DNA from 2 places in the Kitasatospora sp. Ki12 genome. Region 2 is predicted to be linked to the other one. Evidence: riboswitches for the same ligand, from Rfam matches in the RefSeq annotation. Region 2 holds a riboswitch; the other holds the start of a gene.

Region 1 (3,208 bases), on a different contig from region 2:
TCGGCGGCGGTGGCGCCGGCGGCCACGTGGGCGCCGAGGTTGACCGAGCCGAGGTTGCAGACGGCGGTCTCGGAGTCGTCCGTGACCTCCAGGATCTCGGTGCACAGGTTGGAGGAGTGCACCGTGCGGCCCGGCAGCGCGGTCTGGTTGGCGGCGCGGTTGGAGGCGTCCTTGAAGGTCATCCAGCCGTTGCCGGTCTGCGCCAGGGTGCGCATCATCCGGGCGTACAGGGTCTGCGCGGGGATGGTCCGGACGGCCTTGCCGGCCAGCTCGGCCTTGCGGTAGGCCTCGTCGAAGTCGGCGCCCCACAGGTCGACCAGCTCGGGCACGTCGGCGGGGGAGAACAGCGACCAGTCCGCGTTGGCGTTGACCCGGCGCATGAACTCGTCCGGGATCCAGTGCGCCAGGTTGAGGTTGTGGGTCCGGCGCGCCTCCTCGCCGGTGTTGTCGCGCAGCTCGAGGAACTCCTCGATGTCGGCGTGCCAGGTCTCCAGGTAGACGCAGGCGGCGCCCTTGCGGCGGCCGCCCTGGTTGACGGCGGCGACCGAGGAGTCGAGGGTGCGCAGGAACGGCACGATGCCGTTGGACTTGCCGTTGGTGCCGCGGATCAGGCTGCCGCGCGAGCGGATGCGCGAGTAGGACAGGCCGATGCCGCCGGCGTGCTTGGACAGCCGGGCGATCTGCGCGTAGCGGTTGTAGATCGAGTCCAGGTTGTCCAGCGGGGAGTCGAGCAGGTAGCAGCTCGACATCTGCGGGTGCCGGGTACCGGAGTTGAAGAGCGTCGGCGAGGAGGTCAGGTACTCCAGGCGGCTCATCAGGCCGTACAGCTCGGACACCTCGCGCACCGACTGCTCGCTGTCCCCGACCGCCAGACCACAGGCGACGCGGAGCAGGAAGTGCTGCGGGGTCTCGACCACCTTGCGGGTGATCGGGTGGCGCAGCAGGTAGCGGGACTGCACGGTGCGCAGGCCGAAGTACTCGAAGCGGTCGTCGCCGGCGGCGTCGATCAGGGCGTCCAGGGCGGCGGCGTGCTTGGCGACGAAGGCCGCGGTGGTGTCGCCGATCAGGCCCTCGGCGTGGCCGACGGCGATCGAGGCGGAGAAGGACGTGGAGCCCTGGCTGTTCGCCTCGTCGACGATCTCCAGCGCGAGCAGGCGGGCGGCGAGCTTCGAGTACTGCGGGTCCTCGGCGATCATCGACGCGGCGGCGTCCACGGCCAGCCCGCGCAGCTCGGCGAAGTCCGAGCCGGCGTGGCGGCCGCGCAGCGCGGCGGCGGCGACATGGCCGGGGTCGACCTCGGTGAGGTCGGCGCTGCGGTCGGTGAGCAGCCGCAGCAGGGCGCCGCCGGGGTCGGAGACCTTCGGGTCGGTGAAGGCGGTACCGGAGCCCTGGGCGGGCAGGGTGGCTGAGGCAGCGGTGGTCAAGGCGCTCTCTCCTGGCGGCGATCGGCGGCGGTGATCGGGGGTACCGGGCCGGTCGGGGCAGGGGAGCACGGCACGAACGCAGACGGCGTCGCGCGAGGTGTCTCCCCGGCCCGCCCGCGAGGCCCGGAGGTGTACTGCTGGTGCTGGCGCGGCCTCTGCGGGAGGGCCGTGGCGCAGGCCGTCGGCAGGTACTCGGACTCGCGGGGAGGGCCGTTCCGGCCGCCCGCTCACCGCTGCGGGGCAGTCCCGGATTCGCACCGGGTTCCCCTGCGTCGACAGCAGGATTGAGCATACATGTAGTGGCGCCTGACTGTGGCGGCACCATATGTTGTGCCTGTCGTGTCGCCCGTGCGGACCGGCGGGGTCGGCCGTCAGTGCTTGAGATAGACCTTGTACGTACTCGAATCGCCGGTCGGCGAGGTGAATTGGGCGACCAGCCGGTACTGCCCGGAGGCCGCCAGGGCGGCGCCCAGCGCCCGGTCGGTGGCCCTCGGCGCGGTGCTGTCGAGGACGACCACGGTGAACCAGCCGTCGCGGATCGCGGCGGTGCTCCCGTCGTCCCCGTGGTGCTGCACGCCGGCCGCGTCGCGGTAGTCCGTACCGGTACGGGCGGAGACCCACTGCTCGGGTGTGCTGACGGCCCCGAGGTAGTACTCGGCGAGCCCGTCGACCTCGGTGAGGTAGCGGCCCTGCGGCACCGCGTGCATCCGCAGGACGGCCAGCAGGCGGCCGGAGTCGGGCCCGTTCTGGTAGCGCAGGGCGGACTGCTCCAGACCCAGGGCGAGCAGCGCGACCCAGACCAGGATGCCCAGCTGGGGGTGGCGGAAGTGGGCGCCGACCAGCCGGGTCAGGCCGACCCCGGCGAGCGGGGCGGCGAGCAGCATGCCGTAGCCGAGGTGGCGGAACAGCGCGCCGGAGGTGCCGGTCCACAGGTGGGCGGCCGGCACGAGCAGGGCGGTGGCGGTCAGCGCGGTGCCGAGCAGGGCGCGCCGGCCGCGGGTGACGGGGACGGTGTCCCGCTCGGGCGCGTCGTGCTCGTTCATCTGCTCGCGGCGGACGTAGGCGATCGTCCCGGCCACCGCGAGGACGGTGAACAGGCCGCTCCACTGGAGGGTGGAGAACAGGACGGAGCCGGCCGAGCCGGGGGCGTTGCCCTGCGAGGGAGACCACCCGGCGACCTTGCCGAGCGTGCCGTACGGGAGCAGCAGGACGGCGGTGCCGGCGGCCAGCAGCAGCGCGCGCAGGGCGGCCCGGACGGGCCGGCCCGGCGGCCGGGAGGTGGCCGCCGCGAGGGCGACCAGGGCGGGGACCGCGAAGGCCGCGGAGTACGCGACGGCGCAGGCGAGCGCGGCGGCCGGGGCGGCGGTCAGGACCAGCGCCGGATGGCGCCGGGCGGTGAACACCGTGGCCCAGGCCGCGAGGGCGACCAGCAGGACGGCGAGGGACTCGGGGGCGGCGTAGAAGCCGACCACGACGGTGGACTGCAGGACGGCGTAGACGCCTATCGCGCAGATCGCGACCCGCTCGTTGAACAGCCGCCGGGTCAGCGAGTACAGCAGCACCGTGGTGACCAGCGCGAAGCCGAGGCTGAGCAGCCGGGCCCCCCAGATGCCGTCGGCGTCGGCGGCGGCCCCGGCCAGCGGCGGGTAGAGCCAGGGCGAGCCGTGGATCCGCTCGACCAGGTCGGTGGTGACCGGGGTGCCGTGCGTCAGGTGGGCGAGCTGCTGGCGCCCGGCGACCATGGCGGCGGCCTCGTCGGGGTGCGCGGCGGCGAGCAGCCGCAG
Region 2 (3,208 bases):
GTACCGGCCCTCACTGGGCAGCCAGTAGCGCTTGCGCTGGATGTTGGGGTCGAAGCGGCGGCTCGTGCGGCGGTGCGAGTGCGAGATCGCGTTGCCGAAGCCGGGCCGGCGGCCGGTGAGTTGGCAGCGGGCGGACATGAATGCTCCCTGGCGTCCGGGAATGGGCAGGACCGGGCTCACGTTACACCAGATGAAAATGACTTCCATTTCGGTGTACGGTTTCGACCCAGCACCCCGAGACCCGCGACCCGGAACCCAGGACCCAGGACCCAGGACCCAGACGCCAGGAGGACGCCCCATGGCCCGCAGCGAACTGCGCCCCGTCATCAAGCTCCGCTCCACCGCCGGCACCGGCTTCACGTACGTGACCCGCAAGAACCGCCGCAACGACCCGGACCGGATGGTCCTGCGCAAGTACGACCCGGTCGCGGGCCGGCACGTCGACTTCCGCGAGGAGCGCTGACCGGCGGCGCCCGCACCCGACACCCGACACCCGACAAGAACCCCAGCACCCCGCAGGCCCCCGAGAGGAGCCCGTCCATGAAGCCCGGAATCCACCCCTCCTACCGCCCGGTCGTCTTCCGCGACAAGGTCGGCGGCCTCGCCTTCCTGACCCGGTCGACGGTCGGCAGCGACCGCACCGTCGAGTGGGAGGACGGCCGCACCTACCCGGTGATCGACGTCGAGATCTCCTCGGCGAGCCACCCCTTCTACACCGGCCAGTCCCGCGTGATGGACACCGCGGGCCGGGTCGAGCGCTTCCGCCGGCGCTACGGCGACCAGCACTGAGCCCGAGGAACTGAGCCCGAGGAACGCCGAACGGCACCTCCCCACCCGGGGAGGCGCCGTTCGGCGTGTGACGACGGGGGCCGGCGCGGCTCACTGCTCCTGCGGCGCCCAGCGCTTCTCGACCTTGGCGACCTTCCAGTACCCGATCGCCAGCGCCCAGACCACCACGAACAGCCCGGCGATCGCGTAGCCGACGTTGTCCAGCGAGATGTCCGCGATCCAGCCGCTCACCGGGTCGGTGAGGTCGAACTTCTCGTGCAGCACCCCGACCAGCTCGATGGTGCCGATGACGAAGGCCACCGCGATCGACAGCCCCGTGATGGTCAGGTTGTAGTACACCTTGCGCACCGGGTTCGAGAACGCCCACTGGTACGCGAAGTTCATGAAGGTCCCGTCCAGGGTGTCGAACAGGCTCATCCCCGCCGCGAACAGCAGCGGCAGGCAGACGATCGCGTACCAGGGCAGCCCGGAGGCCGCGCCGGAGCCCGCCATCACCATCAGGGTGACCTCGGTCGCGGTGTCGAAGCCCAGCCCCAGCACCATGCCGACCGGGAACATCTGCCCGGGCCGGGTGATCGAGCGGGTCGCCCGGTTCAGCACCCGGGCCATGAAGCCGCGCGAGTCCAGGTGCGCCTCCAGCTCCGCCTCGTCGTACTGCCCGGCCCGCATCGCCCGGAACACCTTGACGATGCCGAGCAGCGCCGCCAGGTTGAGCGCGCCGATCAGGTAGAGGAACACGCCGGAGGTGGTCGTCCCGACCACGCCGAGCCACTTGTGGGTGGTCGACTCGTCGTCCATCAGGGTGTTGGCCAGCTGCGCGCCGCCCGCCACCAGGGCGGCCATGATGACCACCATCGAGGAGTGCCCGAGGGCGAACCAGAAGCCCACCGAGACCGGCCGCTTACCGTCCGCCATCAGCTTGCGGGTGGTGTTGTCGATCACCGCGATGTGGTCGGCGTCGAAGGCGTGCCGCATGCCGAGGGTGTACGCGGTGATACCCAGGCCCACCCCGAAGACCTGGGTACCGACCGCGTACCGTTCGGGCGCCACCAGGAAGACGAGCGTCCCGAAGGCCACCACGTGCATGGCCAGGATCACCCCCATCAGCCCGGCCGTGCGGACGGTGTCCTCGCGCTTCCATCTGAAGCTGGGCAGCACGGACGGCGCCGCCTTGGCTTCCGCGGCGACGGTTTCGGGCAGGGTCATGTCCGGATCACGCTCCAACACCTCGTGGAATCACTTCGTGAAGTGCCGCGGCCGGTCTCCTGGCTTACGGGACATCCGGGTCCGCCTTCCCGGGTGCGCGAGGCGCCCAGTGGCTTCGTGGACACGGACTGAAATCCGTCGAGGACGAAGGAATTCACCCGATCACAGTGGCGAGGGCCGCTCCGGGCTGGGACCACTGAAGGTCCGTCACCGGTCTTCCCGAGCACCACGGCGGGCTACACCGTAGGGGTCCGCCCCCGACCCGTGCAAGGCTGCGCACCTGCGCAGGTGTCCAGGATCACAGCCCCCCGCCTGCAAGAATGCGGTCATGCATCTCGTACCGGCCGACCGCGCGGGCCACCGCACCATCGACGGACACCGGGTGTGCGAGGCCATCGCCGCGATCGGCGACACCGCGCACGTCCGGTCCTGGTCCGAGCGGTTCTCGCTGCTCTCCGACCCCGGACGGCTCGCCCTGCTGCTCGCCCTCCACCGGGCCGGCCCGCTCGCCGTCACCGACCTCGCGGTCGCCACCGGCATGCGCGACCCCGCCGTCTCCCAGGCCCTGCGGCTGCTCCGCACGGCCGGCGTGGTCACCGGCGACCGGGACGGACGTGTGGTGCGCTACCGGCTCGTGGACGAGGCCATGCGCCCCCTCCTCGACGAGTGCGCCGCCGCCGAGCACCACGAACCCACCGCCGCGGCGGGCTGACCACAGCTGCGGGCTGACCGACACTCGGGCGACAGCCGCCTGGCCGGCACCCCGGATGAGTACGATCATGGTGTGCCGTCCCACCCCCACGCCTGGCCCGCCGACCGCTGGAACACCCGACCGGTCAGAGCCCGCGTGCTGGCGGTCGCCCGCACCCTCACCTCGGCCACCCGGGTGCTGGACGTCCTCAGCCTGCTGAACCCCGACGGCATCGCCCGCTACTTCACCGTCAACCCCGGCTCCGCCTTCGCCGACCGCGCCCTGGACGAATACCTCCACGGCCTGCCCGGCTACACCGTGCTGGACTGGGAGGACGCCGTCCGGCACCGCTTCGACCTGGCCGTCGCCTGCGCCGTCCACGCCTCCATGCACCGGCTGGACGCCCGCCTCGTCGTCCTCCCGCACGGCGCCGGCTACAACCGCCTGGTCACCGAGTCCACCGGCGACGCGGTCAGCTCCGCCGGCCTGTCCCGCAACGAACTCACCCACCGCGGCCGGGTG

What was found. Region 2 has a riboswitch for cobalamin ahead of nicT (Nickel transporter NicT). Riboswitches for the same ligand answer to the same signal wherever they lie in the genome.
Region 1: another riboswitch for cobalamin. It lies ahead of ACYP53_RS04260 (ribonucleoside-diphosphate reductase subunit alpha); the one in region 2 lies ahead of nicT (Nickel transporter NicT).

The regions. Positions count from the first base shown of each region.
Region 1 is NZ_BAAIHT010000001.1:1,008,706-1,011,913, reverse strand. It holds gene ACYP53_RS04260 (ribonucleoside-diphosphate reductase subunit alpha) at 1-1,400, opposite strand, end outside; cobalamin riboswitch at 1,591-1,720, opposite strand; gene ACYP53_RS04255 (glycosyltransferase family 39 protein) at 1,796-3,208, opposite strand, start outside.
Region 2 is NZ_BAAIHT010000002.1:2,461,614-2,464,821, forward strand. It holds gene rpmB (50S ribosomal protein L28) at 1-138, opposite strand, end outside; gene rpmG (50S ribosomal protein L33) at 299-463, shown strand; gene ACYP53_RS28405 (type B 50S ribosomal protein L31) at 541-789, shown strand; gene nicT (Nickel transporter NicT) at 880-1,995, opposite strand; cobalamin riboswitch at 2,028-2,241, opposite strand; gene ACYP53_RS28415 (ArsR/SmtB family transcription factor) at 2,324-2,707, shown strand; gene ACYP53_RS28420 (hypothetical protein) at 2,780-3,208, shown strand, end outside.